DNA from 3 places in the Microbulbifer weihaiensis genome. Region 3 is predicted to be linked to each of the others. Evidence: predicted binding sites of a transcription regulator. Region 3 holds the regulator's gene; each other region holds the start of a gene.
The links. The regulator sigma-54, encoded in region 3, starts transcription at its own class of promoters, with help from an activator protein. The targets are predictions, from matches to a motif close to TGGCACANNNNTTGCNNT.
Positions count from the first base shown of each region.

Region 1: glnA (glutamate--ammonia ligase) is a predicted target of sigma-54. The motif match lies at 2,223-2,240, and genes of this name have one in related genera.
Region 2: ACNKU7_RS05875 (HAD-IIB family hydrolase) is a predicted target of sigma-54. The motif match lies at 2,041-2,058, and genes of this name have one in related genera.

Region 1 covers NZ_JBLWFL010000001.1:80,946-88,167, reverse strand. Annotated here, with positions in the region: gene ACNKU7_RS00370 (DUF4124 domain-containing protein) at 1-627, opposite strand, end outside; gene glnA (glutamate--ammonia ligase) at 753-2,159, opposite strand; gene thiI (tRNA uracil 4-sulfurtransferase ThiI) at 2,523-3,989, shown strand; gene ACNKU7_RS00355 (Hsp70 family protein) at 4,291-6,726, shown strand; gene ACNKU7_RS00350 (hypothetical protein) at 6,707-7,045, shown strand; gene ACNKU7_RS00345 (hypothetical protein) at 7,045-7,222, shown strand, end outside.
Region 2 covers NZ_JBLWFL010000004.1:277,274-284,495, forward strand. Annotated here, with positions in the region: gene sppA (signal peptide peptidase SppA) at 1-795, shown strand, start outside; gene ACNKU7_RS05870 (RT0821/Lpp0805 family surface protein) at 1,028-1,768, shown strand; gene ACNKU7_RS05875 (HAD-IIB family hydrolase) at 2,118-2,996, shown strand; gene ACNKU7_RS05880 (glycosyltransferase family protein) at 2,993-4,216, shown strand; gene ACNKU7_RS05885 (alpha-amylase family glycosyl hydrolase) at 4,255-6,009, shown strand; gene ACNKU7_RS05890 (hypothetical protein) at 6,073-7,222, opposite strand, start outside.
Region 3 covers NZ_JBLWFL010000005.1:292,506-299,727, forward strand. Annotated here, with positions in the region: gene ACNKU7_RS07565 (KpsF/GutQ family sugar-phosphate isomerase) at 1-594, shown strand, start outside; gene ACNKU7_RS07570 (KdsC family phosphatase) at 676-1,206, shown strand; gene lptC (LPS export ABC transporter periplasmic protein LptC) at 1,277-1,840, shown strand; gene lptA (lipopolysaccharide transport periplasmic protein LptA) at 1,827-2,363, shown strand; gene lptB (LPS export ABC transporter ATP-binding protein) at 2,429-3,154, shown strand; gene ACNKU7_RS07590 (RNA polymerase factor sigma-54) at 3,376-4,830, shown strand; gene hpf (ribosome hibernation-promoting factor, HPF/YfiA family) at 4,996-5,286, shown strand; gene ptsN (PTS IIA-like nitrogen regulatory protein PtsN) at 5,301-5,762, shown strand; gene rapZ (RNase adapter RapZ) at 5,835-6,695, shown strand; gene ACNKU7_RS07610 (HPr family phosphocarrier protein) at 6,710-6,979, shown strand; gene mgtE (magnesium transporter) at 7,105-7,222, shown strand, end outside.

The sequences.
Region 1 (7,222 bases), on a different contig from region 3:
GGGTGCCTGCTTGGCCGGGAAGTCCGGCACTTGCCCGCCCGGTCTTTTCACATGCACCTGGATCGGCTGGGATTCCGCCAGCGGCTCACCATTGACCCCGAGCAATACTGCCTGGATGGTGTGGGTACCCCGCTCCAGCGCGGAGATGTCGAGACTGGTGCCGCTGGAGGTGCCGGACCAGCGCTGGCCGTCGATCACCGCAAAGAACTCGTAACCGCCCCTGGGCACAGGATCCATCGCCACCTGCAACAGGATATACCGCTGCCCTGGCGGGATGGTGGCATCATTGGCGGGGCTGACAATGGCGAAATTAACCGGCCCCAGGTCATCATATCCGGCATCTTCGTCGGACTTGGGCGACAGTTTCCTTGTGGGCAAAGGGCGCGGCAGCGTAATCGGCTGCACGTTGGTAGGCCCAATCCTGACCTTCTCCGCCTTTTGACCCGGCGGCGGCGTATCGCTGAAGGTGACTTTTCCGTCGGGGCCTACCACCTTGTACACCGTGCTTCCCGCTGAGGTCACCGGTTTGACATCCTGCCCCTTCGCCGTGTCCGCCGCAGCCATCACAGGCACGGCCACAACCACCGCCAGAACAGAGCCCAGAAGGCGCTTCACATTGTTCTTCATGGTGCTTCTTTTCCCTGACTATTCAGTTAAAGGCTAGTGTACCCACATAAAAAAAACCCGCACCTGATGGCGCGGGTTTTTGCGGGCCCCTGCGCAAGGCGAGGGCCATAACTGCTGAAAAGTGATCAGCAGGAGTAGTACATTTCGAACTCGACCGGGTGAGTGGTCATGTTCACACGCTGTACTTCTTCACGCTTCAGGGCGATGAAGGCGTCGATGGCGTCATCAGTGAATACACCACCTTCGGTCAGGAAGGCACGATCCTGATCCAGTGCGTCCAGAGCCTGTTCCAGGCTGGAAGCAACGGTCGGGTACTCGGCCAGCTCTTCCGGCTCCAGATCGTACAGATCTTTGTCCGCCGGGTCGCCAGGGTGAATTTTGTTCTTCACGCCGTCGAGGCCTGCCATCAGCAGGGCAGCGAAGGCCAGGTAAGGGTTGGCGATCGGATCCGGGAAGCGGGTCTCGATACGCTTGCCTTTCGGGCTCGGCACGAACGGAATGCGGATAGACGCAGAGCGGTTGCGCGCGGAGTAGGCCAGGATTACCGGGGCTTCGAAGCCAGGTACCAGACGCTTGTAGGAGTTGGTGCCCGGGTTACAGATGGCGTTCAGGGCACGCGCGTGCTTGATGATACCGCCGATGTAGTACAGGGCAGTTTCAGACAGGCCAGCGTAAGCGTCACCAGCGAACTGGTTAACACCGTCCTTGCTGAAGGACTGGTGCACGTGCATACCAGAACCGTTGTCGCCTACCAGCGGCTTCGGCATGAAGGTCGCAGTCTTGCCGTAAGCGTGCGCTACGTTGTGCACCGCGTACTTCAGGATCTGAACTTCGTCCGCTTTCTTGGTCAGGGTGTTGGCGCCAACGCCGATTTCACACTGGCCAGCAGTACCCACTTCGTGGTGGTGCACTTCAATCTCCAGACCCATGGATTCCATCGCGGAACACATGGCCGCACGAATGTCGTGCAGGGAGTCGACCGGCGGAACCGGGAAGTAGCCGCCTTTCACGCCCGGGCGGTGACCCATGTTGCCTTCGGCGTAGCTGGCGCCAGAAGACCAGGCCGCTTCCTGGGAGTTGATCTTGTAGAAGGCGCCACCCATTTCGGCACCCCAGGTGATGTCGTCGAATACGAAGAACTCGGGCTCCGGACCCATCAGTACAGTGTCACCCAGACCGGTGGACTTCAGGTACTCTTCGGCGCGCAGTGCGATGGAGCGCGGGTCGCGCTCGTAACCCTGACCGGTGATCGGGTCAACGATGTTACAGCGAATGATGACGGTCGCTTCGTCGGTGAACGGATCCAGGAATGCGGTCTCGTCGTCCGGCATCAGGATCATGTCGGATTCGTTGATGCCCTTCCAGCCAGCGATGGAAGAACCATCGAACATCTTGCCTTCTTCGAAGAACTCGCTGCCAACTTCCTTAGACGGAATGGAAACGTGTTGTTCCTTACCTTTGGTATCGGTGAAGCGCAGGTCTACCCATTTTGCTTCGCTCTCTTTAATGAGCCCGAGCGTTTTCGCTGACATTGCAGTCCTCCAAGAATTAAAAGTTATGTGTCGCGCCAATTCGCTGTACTTGTGGCAACTGAATAAGCAAGGAGTGTGCCAAATTGGGGCAAGGCCGCCAAAACAGCCGCTCGCCGACGCAGAGCCGATAAATCAATAGCCGAAGGGGCAGCTTAATCTCAAAATTGACGCGACCACAAGCAAACATGCACCAAAATGAAACCCATGCCCGCCGCAAAGCACCATATTGGTGCGACAAGCAAAATCCCCCCGGCGAGTTTATAATTCGCCACCTTTTACAGGGTCTGCGGCTCCCAGCCTATAACTGGGCCATGGCGCCCCGCAGCCCCGGCAACTTCACTCGCGGTATTCGGCACACTCCCTATGCACTTTGTCGTCAAGTTTTTCCCAGAGATCACTATCAAGAGCAACCCGGTGCGCAAGCGCATGTCGCGCCAGCTCGCAGACAACCTGCGCAAGCTGCTGCGCCAGCTGGATGACCGCATTCAGGTGCGCAAGGACTGGGAAAAGATTGACGTGATCGCACCAGACGCCGTATCCCACCTATCGGATCGCATCGAAGAAGTGCTGTCGCACACTCCCGGTATTGCCAACTTCGCCCGGGTGCAGCAGTTCCCGCTGGGTGACCTCGACGATATCTACCAGAAGACCCTGGCCGCCTGGGGCGACAAGCTCGCCGGCAAAACCTTCTGTGTGCGCGCCAAGCGCACCGGTAAACACGACTTCCAGTCGCTGGACGTGGAGCAATACGTCGGCGGCGGCCTGAACCAGAATACCGAAGCCGCGGGCGTAAAGCTGAAAAACCCCGATATCACGGTGAAGCTGGAAATCCGCCACGACAAGCTGAACATCATCGAGCAGCTGCACCAGGGTCTCGGCGGCTTCCCGCTCGGCACCCAGGATCCGGTCCTGTCACTGGTCTCCGGTGGCTTCGACTCCACCGTCGCCAGCTACCTGACAATCAAGCGCGGCATCCGTACCCACTACCTGTTTTTCAACCTCGGTGGCCGCCAGCACGAGCTCGGCGTAAAAGAGGTGGCCTTCTACCTGTGGGAAAAATACGCCGCGTCGCACCGGGTGCGTTTCGTCACGGTACCGTTTGACGAAGTGGTGGCGGAAATCCTCGAGAATGTCGACGACTCCTACATGGGGGTTACCCTCAAGCGCATGATGCTGCGCGCCGCCTCCGTGATCGCCAAGGAGCTTGAAGTGGACGCCGTGGTTACCGGTGAAGCCATTGCCCAGGTATCCAGCCAGACACTGAAGAACCTTGCCGTCATCGACAGTGTCACCGATACCCTGGTATTGCGCCCGCTGATCGCCTCCGACAAAACCGACATCATTCGCACCGCCCGGGAAATCGGTACTGAAGAATTTGCCGCAAACATGCCGGAGTACTGCGGTGTGATTTCAGTAAAACCCACCACCCGCGCGAAGATGGAAAAAGTGCTGCACGAGGAAACCCGCTTCGATTTCAGCGTGCTCGATCGCGCTGTCAGCAACCGCGTGATGCAGAATATCGACGAAGTCATGCAGGATCTGCGCGAAGATGCACCGCCGGTAGAGATTGTCACTGCACCGGGCAGCGCCACCGTGATCGACATCCGCCACCCCACAGAAGAAGAGGTAAACCCGCTGGAACTCGACGGTACCGAAGTGGAAACCATTCCCTTCTACCGCCTGAGCACTGCATTCCACAAGCTGGATAAGGACAAGCACTACCTGCTGTACTGCGACCGCGGGGTGATGAGCCAGCTGCACGCGTCACATCTGTTGGATGAAGGTTACCGCAACGTCGGTGTGTACCGGCCGGAGAAACCGAAGCACTGATTTTTTGCTGTCCCGGGGTCCGCACACGGCCCCGGGCTCTAGCCTTCATCCTCGCGGCTCATCCCACCCGGCGCTCCACACACCCGCGAGTCCAACCTGACACGCCTGCGTAATATGAAATCAGCACAACGCGCGCCGACGAGCCCTGCATCACTTCGGCAGGCTTGACTTGCTCCTGCCGGCCTCCACCCGCCTTCCCGCCTTAAATTGGAATACCGCAACACAAAGATTCGCTCTGGAATCGCGGACTGCCATTCCTATAGAATCCAAAATCGAGAAAAATAATTCCAAAGGGAACAGGATGACCAAGCTGTATCTGGGGATAGATCTGGGCACCACCAACTCGGCGGCGGCGATTTTCGATGGTGAACAGGTTGCGGTGGTACCCAACAAACGCGGGCAGGAAAACACACCCTCTATCGTGCGCATCACCGGCGACACTGTCATGGTCGGCGACCGCGCCCGCAAGTTCCTGGACAGCGACGCGGCAAATACCCACCGGGAATTCAAACGCCTCATGGGTACCGGAAATCGCACCGCCCCGGACAGCCACGGCAAGCAGTGGTCTCCAGAACAGCTTTCCGCCGAAGTACTGAAGGCACTGCTTGATGATACCGAGGCCGCTGCGGGCGTGCGCCCGAGCCAGGCCGTCATTACCGTACCCGCGCTATTTGAACTCCCCCAGAGCAAGGCAACCTCAGAGGCCGCACATCTCGCCGGCCTGCAAAATGTCGAGCTGCTGCCCGAGCCGGTAGCCTCCGCGTTTGCCGCCGGTTGGACTGAAGACGCCGTCGGCCAATCCTGGCTGGTGTTTGACCTCGGCGGCGGCACCTTCGATGCGTCGCTGGTGGAAGCGAGGGATGGCCTATTGCGAGTGATCGGCCACGACGGTGACAACTTTCTCGGCGGCCGCGACATTGATCGCCTGCTCGCGGAGTGGGCCGTGCGCCAACTCGAGGTTGCGCATCAAATCCACATCCCGCTGAACAGCCCCGCGCACAAAGCGCTGACCGCAAAGTTATACAGCGAGGTCGAACAGGCCAAAATCCGTCTCTCGACCCAGTCTTCGACCACGGTGGAAATTGACCTGGAGCTGGACGGCCGGGAGATCGTCGACGAACTGCCGCTGACCCGTGCGGAATTGGAACTGCTGTGCGAGCCGATCCTCAACCGCGCACTGGAAATCTGCCGGCGCCTGCTGGCAGAACACGGCATGGAACACGGCGGTCTGGATCGCACAGTACTTGTGGGTGGGCCGGCCAATATGCCGGTAATCCGCGACCGCATTACCGCAGAGCTGGCACCACTGGCGGCCGCCGACCGCAATCCCATGACGCTGGTGGCCGAAGGCGCAGCGCTGTACGCAGTGTCGATTGGCCTCGGCAGCGAACAGGAACGCGCCGACCCGCAGACCGCCAGCGGCTGCAAATTCTGGCTGCAGTACCCGAATGTCTGCTCAGAACTGGATCCCACGGTGATGGGGCGGCTGGTCAGCGCCGGTGGCAGCACACCTTCCCATATCCAGTTTGTTCGCGACGGCTGGGAGGGTGAAAAAATTGCCCTGAACCAGGAAAATACGTTCCTGACCTCCGTCAGCATTCAGCCCACCAGGGCCACGCAGTTTGAACTGCGCTGCTTCGACACCCAGGGCCAGCGGGTACCCGCGCATCCGGAAAAAATTTCCATCATGCATGGGCTAACCCTTTCCGACCCGCCGCTGTCGCGCTCCATCGGCGTGGCGCTCGCCAATGGCTATGTCAAAACCTTTCTCGAGCGCGGCACGCCACTGCCGGCGCGACGTACGTTTACCCAATCCACGATCGATACATTGATGCCCGGCACGCAGGCGGAACTCAATATCCCCATCGTTCAGGGCGAGCGCGCCAAAGCCCGCTACTGCCGGCGGGTGGGCAATCTGGTTATCCGGGCCAAAGACCTGAAAAAGCCGCTGTACGCGGGCACTAAGGTAGAAATCTCCCTGGAGGTGGATCGCGGCGGCAACATGCAGTCCCAGGCTTCAGTGCCGGACCAGAACCTGCTCATATCCGGCGTTGCCGAGCTCATCATCCCGAGTGCCGATCCACATGCCATGCGCGCCATGTGGCAGTCACTGCAGCAGCGGGTCGCCGTATTACAGCAGGATGCATTCCGCGAGCGCAGTGAAAGCATGGTGCGGCTCCTGGAACGCCAGCAGCAACAGCTGGGCGAAATCGGCACCCAGCTGGCCGGCGCAATGGAAGACGAAGATAGCCGGCAACGGCTATACCGCAACCTGCTGGAAGTCGAAGCCGAGGTAGAGGAGCTCACCCAGCGCGGACAAATCAACGAGCTGCGCGACCAGTGCGAAACCGAGTACCTGAATGCGCAATACTGCGTCGTACAGTGGGGCAGCGAAACGGACAAGCAGTTACTCGCCAACCTCGAGAAGAAAATGGCCACTGCACTGGAAGCGGGGCGCGTGACCGAGCTGGAGAGAATCATTGAACAACTGGAGCGGATCAACCAGGCCGCCTACCGCAAGAGCCCGGATTTCTGGTCTGAGCAATTCCATCACGCCGCATCGCGTGTGCACGAAGCGCGGGATATGAAGCGGGCCAAACGGCTTGTTGACCAGGGGCACAGCCTGCTTGAGCAGGGAAAAGCAGAGCAGCTCAGGGGCATTACGCAGTCGCTGTGGGCACTGCTTCCAGATGTGGTTCTCGCGGCCGAGGATACCCATGATTCCGGCGTTTTCTAAAAATCCGGTGCTCTCCGCCTGGCCATTCTGGGTATTGGAACTTACGCCATCCGCAAGCCTGAATGACGTAAACCGCGCAGCGCGCGAGCTGACCGGGAAGCTGGCCTTGCAAATGGCCGGGGCCGGCGAATTCACCACGCCCGCAGGCGCATTCGAACGGGACGAGTTTCTCATCCGGGAAGCTCAGGCAGTATTGATTGATCCTGAGCGAAGGCTGTTGGCGGAATTCTGGTATGTGCCTCCGACATTACCCGGCGAGGAACAGGAAAAACCGCAAGTCACAGCCGCACAGTGGCGCGCGTATTTCGGGGTGGCCTGATGCACATTTTATTCATCCTGTTCTGGGTTCTGTTCTTTGCGTTAAGGGCCTACAACAACAGCGGACATCATGGCCGCAAGGTCGCCTCTCCGGTTCGGCTACTCGTTGTCCTTATCTGGGCCGCAGCAATCATCGCGTACTTCGTTTTTGCGCCCTACGACAGCCCTGCCAGCGTCG
Region 2 (7,222 bases), on a different contig from region 3:
CTGATTGCCGACGCGCGCGACAAAAAAGTCAAAGCGCTGGTGCTGCGCGTCGACAGCCCGGGCGGATCCGCGTTTGCGTCCGAGACCATCCGCCAGGAACTGCTGGCTACCCGTGAAGCCGGTATTCCGGTAATCATTTCCATGGGTAGTGTTGCCGCATCCGGTGGCTACTGGATCGCCACCGCCGGCGATCGTATCTGGGCATCGCCTTCCACCATTACCGGTTCCATTGGGGTTTTCGGTGCCTTCCCGACGTTTGAGGATTCACTTGAGCACCTGGGTATCTACAACGATGGTATCGGCACCACCGAACTTGCCGGCGCCATGCGCCTCGACCGCCCGCTGCCGGAGGCCGCCGCCGACCTCATTCAGCAGGGTGTCGAAAATACCTATGCGCGCTTCCTGCGACTGGTAGCCGAAGCCCGCAACAGCACCCCGGAAGAAGTCCACAAAATTGCCCAGGGGCAGGTGTGGACCGGAAGAGCAGCGCTTGAACTGGGCTTGGTGGACGAACTTGGCAACCTGAACGATGCCATTGCCGACGCCGCCCAGATTGCCAAGCTCGAGTCCTACGAGGTTGTGGAAATCGAACGCCAGCTGACGCCGGGCGAAAAATTCATGCGCGCCCTGGCAGAGAATGTGGACGCCCGCATCGCCGCCAGTGTGGAGCAAAACCTGCCGCTGGGCGCCTGGTTCAACAGCGTGCAGCCGGCCCTGAACCCGCTGCGCGAGCTCAAGACTTTCCGCGATCCCCGCGCACTCTATGTGCGCTGCATGAACTGCGCGGCGCCCTAACCGGGCACCCCTCCCAGATCGCTTTGCGGTAGCCCGCTGCCGCAAAGCGCTCCCCTCCCCGATGTGATCCCGGCACACCGCAGGCCATTCCTGCGCCGCATCCTGGTCAAATTTCACACACAAATATTCCTGGCAAGATGCCAATAATGTTGACGCATTCACTCCCGGTTCAGATGACTCTTGTTATATTTCCCGCCATTGACAGAAACCGAATGCGACCTGGTGATTCGACATGAAATACTTTTCGACCATTCTCGCCGCGCTGCTGTGTGGCAGCCTATCAACGGCCCTGTACGCTGATCCCCCCGAAGGGCGCGGCTGGAAAAAGCACGACAAGCATTCCCGTCACGAGCGCAAGGAAGAGTACTGGGATGGTCACTGCAAAGTAGAGCGTACCTGGAAGCGCAACGGTGACTACAAAGAAGAGCGCAAATGCAAAAACCGCCGCTACGCGGACAATCACCATCACCACCACGACCGCGGTGTTCGCGTAGTGGTTCTGCCGCCCTGGTTCAACCAGCAGGCCCCGGAGCCGGAGTACCGCCCGGAGTGGCGCCCTGCCGTGCAGACCTCCTCAGCCCGCTGCAACAGCCGCCAGGTCGGCAGTGTGCTGGGCGGATTGATTGGCGGCGTGATCGGGCACCAGATTGGTGACGGCCGGGGCAATACCGCGGCCACGATCGGCGGAGCCATTGCCGGCGTGCTGATCGGCGGAGAAGTGGGCAACCGTATGGATCAGCGCAACCAGGCCTGCGTTGCCCAGGCGCTGGAGTTTGCCCCCGAAGGTGAGCGCATTACCTGGCAGAACGACCAGGGCGGCCAAAATTACGCGGTCACCCCCGGCGCCGTGGAGATGCGCGGCGACCGCTACTGCCGTGACTTTACCGCAGAGATGTTCGGAACTGGCGACAGCCGCAGCACCCAGGGTACCGCCTGTCGACAGCAGGACGGCTCCTGGGTCCGCGCTTACTGATCCCCACCCCCGCACAAAACCGCCGGCCTCCGGCGGTTTTGTCTGTCCAGCCCGGACTCCTTCGACCTCCCAGCATTCCCCTCCAACTCCCAGGCACCGGCGCCCGCACCAATCCCGCCTGCACCACAGTTGCGCACGCCATTTCCAGCAAACACCCGCAATCACCAACTTTGTGCACTCTCTGAGGGCAAAGCAGTTTTCGCCTGGCCAAATAGGCAAAAGTCCGCCAAATACCGCCCGGAAAGCACCGCCGTGGCTCACATTCCGTGGACTGGCACTATTTTTGGATTACCAAACAAACCAGGCGCGATTCATCGTCGCCTCAAAATAAAACCAGACACTGGAAACGATGCCGCACAAAACCAACCAGCAAGTACCACAACGGGAGCCATGGCTGATCGTCACCGACCTGGATGGCACCCTTCTCGATCACTTCACTTATTCCCATACGGCGGCGGAACCCGCACTGAAACTTCTGGAAGAAAAGGGCATCCCCCTCATTCTGAACAGCAGTAAAACCCGCGATGAAATGCAGGAACTCCGGCGATCCCTGAACAATCACCACCCGTTTATCGTTGAGAACGGATCCGCCATTTTTATTCCCGTCGGCTATTTCCCGCAGAAACCCCAGCACGCCCGCGAAGAAAGCGGGTACTGGATACTGGAGCCCGGCACGCCGCGCGCCAGCCTGCTCGATTTTCTCGAGCGGGATCAGCAACAACACCCACGCACCTACCTGAATTTCCATGCCGCCTCTACCGAGGAGATCGTCGCCGCTACCGGGCTGTCCGGCGCCGAAGCCGAGCAGGCGCAGGCGCGGGATTATTCCGAGCCTTTATTGTGGCAGGGGAACGAACAGCAGAAAGCGGCGTTTGTCGCTCGCGCTAATGCCGCCGGATTTACCACCCTGCAGGGCGGCCGCTTCCTGCACCTGTTGGGACAAACAGACAAAGGGGTCGCCACCCGCCTGCTGAAAAAAACCTACCAGCACTTCAGCGACCAGACGTACCGGCTGATCGCCAGCGGTGACGGCCCCAACGACCTGGACATGCTGAAAGTAGCGGATATTGCCATCCTCGTCCGCTCTCCGGCCCACCCGCCACCGCCACTTGCCCACCCCCAACTTATTGTCACCCGGGCACTCGGTCCATTTGGCTGGGGCCAGGCCATTCAGGGCGTTTTATCGCCAGAGACCCAACAAATTCACACCGGAGGGAGTAACCCGTGACAGATTTTTTCCAGAACGGCGCCATCACCACCCTGCACAACCTTTGCAATCGCTCGCTCGAGGATATGGAGTCCGAGCTGATGCGCTTTTCGCGCCAGCGCCCCATGACCCTGCTGCTGCCATCGCTCTATTCCGAGCTGGAAGGGGAAGCCCTGCCGCGTATTCTGAGTATTCTGGCCGAAGTGCCCTATCTCTCGGAGATCGTCATCGGCCTCGACCGCGCCGATGAATCGCAGTACCGGGATGCACTGCGCCAGTTCAGCGTGCTTCCGCAGCACGTGCGGGTGCTGTGGAATGACGGGCCGCGCTTGCGGGCGCTGGATGAACAACTGCAAAGGGACGGACTCGCCCCGAAAGAAGCTGGCAAAGGGCGCAACGTCTGGTATTGCCTCGGCTACATTCTCGCATCCGGGCGAGGTGAAGCCATCGCGCTGCACGATTGCGATATCGTCACCTACGACCGCATGTTACTGGCGCGCCTGTTCTACCCCGTGGCCAATCCCAGTTTCAGCTATGAATTCTGCAAGGGCTATTACTCGCGCGTTGCGGGAGGCAAGATCAACGGCCGCGTGTGCCGCCTGCTGGTAACCCCGCTCATACGCACGCTGAAGAAAATTTACGGGCACACAGAATATCTCGAGTACATGGACAGTTTCCGCTACTCCCTGGCCGGTGAATTCTCCTTCCGCCGCGATGTGATCAACGACCTGCGCATCCCCAGCGACTGGGGCCTGGAGATTGGTGTACTGTCGGAAATGCACCGCAATTATTCCACCAACCGCCTGTGCCAGGTGGATATCGCGCACGCTTACGATCACAAGCACCAGGATGTGTCTTTCGATGACGAACACGGTGGCCTATCGAAGATGTCCATCGATATTGCCAAGTCGCTGTTTCGCAAACTTGCCACCCAGGGCACCGTGTTTTCGTCCGAAACCTTCCGCAGTATCAAGGCCACCTATTTCCGCGTGGCGCTGGATTTCGTCGAGACTTACCGCAACGACGCGATCATAAATGGCCTGAATTTTGATATACACAAAGAGGAGCAAACCGTAGAGCTGTTCGCCAGTAACCTGGTAAAAGCCGGGCAGGCGTTTCTCGAAAACCCCATGGAAACGCCGTTTATTCCCAGCTGGAACCGGATCACCAGCGCTGAGCCCGGCTTTCTGCAACAACTGAAACACGCCGTGGAAGCGGATTACGACGAGTTCAACCGATAACCCGCATACGACAACATCCAAGTATTTGGGGAGCCATTGTGACAAACCCTTCGGCCGAGTTACCCATCAGAGAAGTACTGCACCAGAAAGTGGTCGACCACCTGAACGTCATCTATCCGGATCTCGACCCCCAGGCGATCGCACATGAACTGGTGCACACCCTGCGCCTCGACGAAGACTGCCAGAGCCCTCTCGCACACAAAAATCTCTGGGATCAGACCGATGTAGCCGTGATCACCTACGGCAACACCATCCTGAGCCAGGATCAGCCGCCGCTGAAAACACTGCACCATTTCCTAAAAACCCATTTCCCCATGCTGATCAACAGCGTGCACATCCTGCCGTTTTTCCCCTATACCAGTGACGACGGCTTCGCCGTGTCGGCATACAAGCAGGTCGATCCGGTACTGGGTGACTGGAATGACATCCTGCGGATCAGTACGGATTTCCACCTGATGGCCGACCTGGTGATCAACCACTGCTCTGCCCAGCACGAATGGTTTGTGAACTACCAGCAAGGCAAGGATCCAGGCAGTGACTTTTTCCTCGAAGTTGATCCGGAAGAGGACCTGAGCCTGGTGGTGCGCCCACGCACCAGCCCCCTGCTGCGCGCCACTTCTACGCCAGGGGGAACCCGCCATGTCTGGTGTACCTTCGGGCACGATCAGGTCGACCTGAACTTCCGCAACCCGAAAGTGCTGGCGAAAATCGTCGATATCATCCGCCTGTACCTGGATATGGGGGTTCGCATTTTCCGCCTGGACGCCGTCGCGTTTATCTGGAAGCGCGCCGGCAGTAACTGCATCAACCTAAGGGAAACCCACGAAATTGTGCGCTTGCTGCGCACCCTGATAGAGCATGCGGACCCGAACGCGGTGATCATCACCGAGACCAACATTCCCAACCGGGAAAACCTGTCGTATTTCGGCAATGCCAACGAAGCGCACTGTATCTACAATTTTTCCCTGCCTCCGCTGCTGGTCAATACGCTGATTTCCGGAAACTGCAGACACCTGAAAAACTGGCTGATGAGCATGCCGCCGGCACAGAACGGCACCACCTATTTCAACTTCATTGCATCCCACGATGGTATCGGCCTGCGCCCGGTGGAGGGGCTGCTGGAAGACGACGAGCAGGAAGCGCTGATCCAGACCATGGAAAATTTCGGTGGCCAGATTTCCTGGCGTGCGCTGGATGATGGCAGCAACAAGCCCTACGAAATCAACATTTCCCTGTTCGATGCCCTGAAGGGAACCACCGCAGGCGAAGACGACTGGCAATTGCGGCGTTTTATCTGTGCGCATGCCATCATGCTGGCACTGGAAGGCATCCCGGCGTTTTACCTGCACAGCCTGGTCGGCACCACCAACGACTATGAGCGCATGAAAGAGCATGGTCACAACCGCGCGATCAACCGCCGCCAGTGGCAGGAGCAGGAGCTGAATCAAAAACTCGCCGACCCGGAAAGCCACCACCACAAGGTGTTTTACCAGCTGCGCCGGCTGATCCAGCTGCGCCGGGAGCAGCCCGCATTCCACCCCAATGCCACCCAGTTCACCCTGCACCTCGGTGAACAGGTATTTGCATTCTGGCGCCAGAGCCTGGATCGCCGGCAGAGCATTTTCTGCCTGAACAATATCTCCGATCAGCCGCAGACCATCTCCCTCAATGCCATCAACCTGATCGGCACTGACCGCTGGAAGGATCTGATCAGTGAGGAAATTTTTGAGGATATGCTGGGATCCGTAACGCTTGATCCCTATCAAACGCTATGGATTACAAATCGGCACTAAAGTAAAAAGCGGGCCCGGCAACAGGTGCCGGGCCCGCTGGTTATCGCAGTTCCAGACTACGCATCAGTCCTGACGCAGAGTCCCCATGGGGATTGGAATATCGAAGTAGTCAGCCCCCGCACCCATGCCACTTTCGCAACTGTTCGGCGGCAGCGTGCATACGTTGCGGGTAGACGGGCATTCCGCCGCCCAGAACATATAACCGAGGAAGCCGGCAGTGCTGCCGGCACCGTTCGGCTGCACCGTCTGCACATACTCAGCCTTCTGCAATTGTGTAGAGTTCAGGAAATCCACGCAGTTTTCGTTTGGCTGGTTGCCATCGGTCAACCACATGCTTACAGCGACCTTGGCCGGCGCCTTGGGCAGTATGGGCGGGTTGTAGTTGAATTTTCCATCCACATGCTCCTGCCACTGATCCGTGGTCGGCTCACCTCTCGGCACCATGGCATTGATGTAATCCAGTTTGCCGTTTGGCAGCCAGTCCGCAGACGCTCGCCGGCTGAGTTCCTGCAGATAGCGATTGCCCACCGCCAGGTCCATGGTCAACAGTCCGCCGCCACTCAACGAGCGATACGTATCGATGAACGTCTCGATTCCAGCCAGGTGCTCAGGGGCAGGCGTGCCGTTTTCCCAGTCAATTTCAAAACCGTCCAGGCCCAGATCCAGCACCAACTGGTGCGACAACATCGCCAGCCCGGCGGCATCGGTGGTGAGTGCCGTATCCCAGGCATCGGTGTAGGTGATACCGCCCATGGAGACCATGACGCGGATGCCGTGTGCCTTGAAGTAGTCGACGACATCTCTGGTCATGCCCCGCGGGACGCCGTTCAGGAAGTTTTCATCGGTGGTCTGTTCGAGCAGCTTCATCGGCTCGAGGAAACTCAGAACCACGAGGTTGACCGACGGGGTGCCATCGCCGCGGTCGATGATCCAGTGATTTGCCTGATCGAATTCCGCACCGGCCGCCGTGTCCCGCGGTTGGCTCCAGTCGCAATAGTGGTTGCCACAGTGCCACACCCCATAAATCGACATGGGGGTACCGCTGCCGCCAGAGGACGAGCCTCCCGAAGAGGAGCTGGACGATGAGGAGCCGCCGCCGGAGCTGGAGGACGATCCACTTGCCTCACAGGCCCCCAGGGAAACCCAGGGATCCCCTCTCTGTGGCTGGTCTTTGGTACTGGTGGCGGCGAGCGCCTCGTATGCGGTGCTGTTG
Region 3 (7,222 bases):
CCTGACTCGCCGCTGGCCCAGTCCGCCGACGTCAACCTAGACATCGCCGTCGATACTGAGGCTTGCCCGCTTAACCTGGCTCCAACCTCATCCACCACCGTAACCCTCGTAATGGGGGACGCGCTGGCGGTCGCACTGCTTGAGGCCCGGGGCTTCACCGCCGAGGATTTCGCGTTCTCCCACCCCGGTGGTGCGCTCGGTAGACAGCTGCTACTGAAGGTAGAGGATGTCATGCACGCCGGAGACGAACTGCCACAAGTCGCCCCGGACACCCTGCTGTCAAAGGCACTGCTGGAGATGACCAGCAAAGGGTTCGGTATGACCACCGTCGTCGGAGCAAAGGGTGAACTCATGGGCGTATTCACCGATGGCGACCTGCGCCGGGTGATCGACCAGAAAGTCGAACTCGACAAGGCGACGATGGAACAGGTCATGAGTCGCCGACCGAAAACAGTCAGCGCGGAGACGCTCGCGGCCGAAGCCCTCCGCATCATGGAAGACAACAAGATTACCGCCCTGGTCGTGGAAGACCCGGAGCACCATCCGGTTGGGCTTCTCCATATGCACGATATCTTGCGCGCGGGTGTCATCTGAACCACCCGATCACCGAGCGAAAGTCGCAATAAACTAAACAACACCGAAACCCGTGAGTTACACAGGAGTCTCAGCGTGAGCCTGGAAGAAAAAATTCAACGAAAGCTGGCACAGGTTCGCTATCTGGTTCTTGATGTCGACGGTGTTCTGACCGACGGAAAGCTCTATTTCGACAACCATGGCAATGAGCTCAAAACGTTCCACACCCTGGATGGCCACGGCATAAAGATGCTGCAGAAGTCCGGTGTTGGCGTTGCGATCATTACCGGCAGACGCAGTAGTGTGGTGGAAAAGCGCGCACACGACCTGGGTATCACCCGCTTGATCCAGGGACGTGAAGACAAATACATGGCATTCCAGGAATTGTTTGCTGAAGAGAATGTAGACCTGGAAAGTGTCGCCTACGTTGGTGACGACTACCCAGACCTGCAGCTGATGACCCGGGTGGGATGCCCCATTGCCGTCCCCAATGCGGCGCCACCGGTTCTGGAGCGCGCCCTGTGGGTTACCAGCAAGCAGGGAGGGGAAGGTGCCGTGCGCGAGGTCTGCGACCGGATCATGCAGGCCCAGGGTACATTCGACTCAGCCCTGGCGCCCTACCTGGCAAAATAGTCTACCGCCAGCTAACCCGACACCTAGTACCGACTAAGATACCTTGCACTTTATAAGGAAGTGATCGCACATGCGCACCTGGCTGCCACTCGTCATCGTGGTTACCCTCATATCGCTCGGACTCTGGTTCGCAGAGAGCCCACCTGAGCAGCTGCTTGGGAAAACGCCGACTCCGCAGCAGCAAAACAAGGCCGCGGACCTGGTGATTCGGGATGCCCGGACCCGGCACTATAGCGCAGAGGGCACCCTCGCCTATCAGGTTGACGCCAAGCGTATCACGTTCTTCCAGTTTGAACGCCGGGATCGTGCAGACCTGACCGAGCCGCGAATGATTTTCTACCAGGGCAAAGACTCCAAGTGGCGCACCGAGTCCCGCTCGGGCGTCGCCTTCAACAACGGTCAGCGAGTGGTATTAACCGGCGATGTCACCGTAACCGAGCTACCACAACCGGGCATTGCGCTGCGCACCGAAAAAATCGTGCTCAAACCCCGTGAAGAATTCGCCGAAACCGACAAAGTTGTTACCATTACCGACGGCGCCAACCGAACCACCGGCAAGGGCATGCGCGCCGATCTCAAACAGGACAAAGTAGAGATACTGTCTGATGTGGAAAGCAGTTATGAACCCCGCTGATTTGATAAGAACCGCCTTTACAGCTCTGATCGCCGGTCTGCTGCTCAGCACTCAGGCACTGGCACTGCCAAACGACCGCGAGCAGCCCATCAAGGTTTCTGCAGACAAGCTGGAAGCCAATCGCAGTAAAAACATCACCGTCTACAGCGGCAATGTGGTCATCTCCCAGGGTTCCCTGCAAATTCGCGCAAACCGGGTAGAGGTCTTTGGCAACGCCCAGGGTGAGATTGAAAAAGTGGTGGCAACCGGAAGCCCGGCACACTTCCAGCAGCAGGTGGAAGCCAATACCAACCCGGTAAAGGCGCGCGCCAAGCGCATTGAGTTCCTGGTCGGCAATGATGCCCTGCAACTGACCGGAGCCGCGGATATTGACCGCGACGGCAATACATTGTCTGCCGAGCGCATTGACTACGACCTGAAAAGCGAGCAAATGAAGGCCCAGGGCCGCTCCGACAAAGAGCGTGTGGAAATGATCTGGAAGCCGGAAAGCAAGCCCGCGGACAACGCGGACAATGGGCAATAGCCCCGCCACCAGCAGCGCAAGAATAATCCAGGCTTTCCCCAGCCGACTGAATTTCGGAAGTGACTATGCCGACGCTCAAAGCGTTACACCTCGCCAAGCAATACAAGAAGCGCAAAGTCGTCCAGGACGTATCTGTCAGTGTCAGCAGCGGCCAGGTCGTCGGCCTGCTGGGACCGAATGGCGCAGGCAAAACCACCTGCTTTTACATGATTGCCGGCCTGGTGCAGGCCGATGCGGGCCAGGTGCTCATCGATGACGAAGATATCACCGGCCTGTCGATGCACGGCCGTGCGCGCAAGGGGATCGGCTACCTGCCGCAGGAAGCGTCGGTTTTCCGGCGCCTGACGGTAAAGGACAACATCCTCGCCATCCTCGAAACCCGCAAAGACCTGAATCGGGCACAGCGCCATGAGCAACTGGAAGCCCTGCTGAACGAGTTCAACATCCAGCACATCCGGGACAGTCTCGGCATGGCCCTCTCCGGCGGAGAGCGGCGCCGGGTGGAGATAGCGCGGGCCCTGGCGACGAACCCGGCGTTTGTCCTGCTCGACGAGCCTTTTGCCGGCGTCGACCCGATATCCGTCAACGATATCAAGCAGATCATTCGCCACCTGCGAGACCGGGGTATCGGCGTTCTTATCACCGATCACAACGTTCGCGAAACCCTCGATATCTGTGAAATCTCCTACATCGTCAGCGAGGGGCACATCATCGCCTCCGGGGCACCGGATGAGATCCTTGCCAACAACCAAGTGCGCGACGTCTATTTGGGACACGAGTTCACAATTTAGGGCTATTGAGGGCTGCCCATCCCCCCAAGAAGCAGCTTTCACAGACCAGCATCACAAAACTTGTGAAAATCACTGAATACGCCGCTTTTTTCGGCACACTTATTGCTTGTGTTCGCCGTTTTGCCGGGGTAGTCTGCGGAACTTGAGTTTTACGCCACCGCTCCCAGAGCGAGGCTTTCGGCGAATTGATCGCGCCAGAACTTTCTGCGAACACCTATCCGATGAAGCAGTCACTCCAGTTAAAGCTCGGCACGCAGCTAACCATGACGCCTCAGCTGCAACAGGCCATACGCCTGCTGCAACTGTCGACGCTGGACCTGCAACAGGAAATACAGTCGGCACTGGACAGCAATCCGTTACTGGAAACTGACTTTGATGATCACAGTGGTGAAACCCACCAGGATCAGAACACTCCATCCAATCGTGAACAGCCTGACACCAACAGCGAGAGCACGTCCAGCGAACAGGCCGAGGACGATTGGAGCAACAGTATTCCCGAGGATCTCCCGGTCGACACCCGCTGGGACGACATTTACACCAATTCCAGCTATTCCGGTGGCGAATCCGAAGACTTTGCATTCGAACAGCGCAACGCCGCCTCCGAAAGCCTGCAAGATCACCTGCAGTGGCAGCTGAACCTGACTCCGCTGTCTGATGAAGACAAGCGCATCGGCGAAACACTGATCGACGCCATCGCGCCCAACGGGTTCCTCGACAGCAGCCTTGAAGATCTCGCTGAAGGACTCTCCGTGGATGAAGATGAGGTGCTCGCGGTTCTCAAGACCATCCAGCAATTTGAGCCGGTTGGTTGCGGCGCCCGCGACCTGCGGGAAAGCCTGCTGCTGCAACTGCGGCAACTACCGGAACAGACTCCCTGGCTTGCTCAGGCCCTGACCGTGGTCGGCCAGTACCTGGATTTGCTGGGCAAGCGCGACTTTCGCCAGCTGAGCCGTCGCACCCGCCTGAGTGAAGCGCAGCTGGGTGAGGTTATGCGCCTGATCCAGACGCTTACCCCCTATCCCGGAGAGGCATTTGGTGGAGACGAGCCCCAATATGTCATTCCCGACGTAATTGTCAGTCGCAGGGAACAGCGCTGGGTAGTGGAGCTCAATCCCGAAACCACACCAAAGCTGCGGATCAACGACAGCTACGCCGCGCTGATCAAGCGGGCGGACAATTCCAGCCAAAACAACTACCTGCGGGATAACCTGCAGGAAGCCCGCTGGTTCCTGAAAAGCCTGCAGAGCCGCCACGAGACGCTGCTCAAGGTGGCCAGCTGTATCGTGGAAAAACAGCAGGGCTTCTTCGAGCAGGGCCCGGAAGCCATGAAACCCATGGTGCTGGCTCATATTGCCGAAACCATCGGTATGCACGAATCGACCATCTCCCGGGTGACCACGCAAAAATACATGCTTACCCCTCGTGGCGTGTTCGAGCTGAAGTACTTTTTCTCCAGCCATGTGAGCACGGACTCCGGCGAAGACGCCTCTTCCACCGCGATTCGGGCACTGATCCGCAAGCTGATCGATGCAGAAGTGCCCCGCAAGCCCCTGTCCGACAACAAAATCACCCAGGAGCTCGACAAGCAGGGAATTCAGGTCGCCCGCCGCACGGTTGCCAAATACCGGGAATCCATGGGAATTCCCTCCTCCAGTGAAAGAAAGAGACTGGTTTAAAGGCTATAGTCACTATTCAAGCGATTCCAAGCCAGTTTTGAACACTTTCTGGACAACCAACGCCCATACTTTGAGTGTATCCTTCCATTCTGACGCACTTCCTAGTAGGGTTGCCGCCCTGAAAAGGGGGCGGCCCATTGTGTTGAAACCGATGAGGAGAAATCCATGCCGATCAACATCAGTGGCCATCATGTAGACGTTACTCCGGCCATTCGCGACTACTGTCTGAATAAACTGGAAAAACTCTCCCGCCACCATGATCTGATTACCAATACGCAGGTGATACTGTCCGTCGACAAACTCATCCAGAAGGCCGAAGCGCGTGTACACGTGAACGGACGGGATGTATTTGCCGATTCGGAGTCCGAAGACATGTATGCTGCGATAGACTCATTGACCGACAAACTGGACCGACAGCTCCTCAAACATAAAGAGAAGTTACGCAGTCACCGCTAGAACTCCAGCACGCTATGACATTGGAAGCCTTACTTTCTCCCCGCCTGAGTCTTTGCCACCTGGCGGGGAGCAGCAAGAAAAAACTGTTACTGAACATTGCCCAGGCAATCGCGGAACAATACCCCGAGCTCGACTCCGATACCGTATTCAACCAGCTGGTTGCCCGCGAGCGCCTGGGCTCCACCGGCATTGGCGAAGGCGTTGCCATTCCCCATTGCCGCCTGCCGGGCTGCGAACGCCCGATCGGCGTTCTCTGCACGACATCACCCGCGGTGGACTTCGACGCCATCGATCGCCAGCCAGTCGACCTGCTGTTTGCCCTCCTGGTGCCTGAGGACTCGGATCAGGAACATCTCGATACGCTGGCAGAAATCGCTACCCTGTTCAGTGACAGCCGGGTGCGGGACAAGTTGCGCGCAGCCACGTCCAGTGATGATCTATACGCACTGGCCATTAACAGCGCTGCCGCGGCATAATGACGACTACTCAGCCGGCTGAGCCCTGAAAGCTCCCGGCGGTCCACTCAAGCAGCAAGGAGCGCTTGTTTCATGCGTCTGGTTATCATCAGTGGTCGCTCCGGGTCAGGCAAAAGCTCGGCACTGCAACTACTGGAAGATGTCGGTTTCAACTGTATCGACAACCTCCCTGCCAGCCTGCTACCAGAACTGATTCGCAGGGTCGGTGAACACCCTCCTGCGGAGAATACCCAGCTCGCCCTCGGTATTGATGCCCGCAACCTCTGGCACGATGTGCGCCAGGCACCCAAAGTCATCAATGAACTGCGGGATAGCGGCGTGGATTGCGACGTTATCTATCTGGATGCCCGCTCCCCCGTTCTGGTGCAACGGTTCAGTGAAACCCGCCGCAAACATCCACTGAGCGACAGCCGTACCCATTTGCTGGAGGCCCTCAATCGCGAAAAGGAGCTGCTGGCGCCGCTTGCGGCAATGGCAGACCTGGTGATCGACACCAGCAGCCTGAGCCTCCACCAGCTGCGCGACCAGGTCAAATCACGGGTGGTCGGCAAGGATTCCCCTGGCATGGCAATCCTGTTCCAGTCTTTCGGTTTCAAACACGGGGTACCCGTGGACGCCGATCTGGTGTTTGACCTGCGCTGCCTTCCGAACCCCTATTGGATCGCCGAGTTGCGCAACAAGACCGGGCTGGATCCGGAAGTAGCAGAGTTCCTTCGCTCACACACAGAAACAGAAGAAATGCAGCGGGATATCACCCGCTTTCTGGAGCGCTGGCTGCCGTCTTATCAACAGAGCAACCGCAGTTATACCTGTGTAGCCATAGGCTGCACCGGCGGGCGCCACCGCTCTGTGTATATGGTGGAGCAGCTGGCGAAGACTTTTTCCGGCCTGTTCGAAAATATCCAGGTGCGCCACCGGGAACAACAGAAGTAATAAAGATTCAGCACATGCAGAAGAGCCGCATCACCATCATCAACAAACTTGGCCTGCACGCGCGTGCGGCGAGTAAATTCGCGCAAACCTGTGCGCGTTACTCCTCAGAAGTCAAAGTGGTGTGCCAGGGGAAAAGCGTGGATGGCAAGAGTGTCATGGCGCTGATGCTGCTCGCCGCCGGCAAAGGTGTCGAGCTCGAGCTGGAGATCTGTGGCCGCGATGAGGATGCCGCACACGAAGCCATCTGCAGCCTGATCAACGATCGCTTCGGCGAGGGAGAATAGACCTCCGCCCCTCCTGGCGAGTCCCCGCCGCAAATGCTTCCCTGGTTTTTGCCGGGAATATCCGCGCGATAAGTCACCCGCTATAATGCGCCCACGCCGCACCGAGCCACGCTGCAGGAAACCTCGTGCCGAATAACCCGCAATCCGATATCAAGTTTCGCGCCCAGAATCAGCTGGGGGAACTCTATACGGCCCTGGATAGCGGTACCGGGCGCGAAGTGCAGCGCATGCTGCAGACCCTCA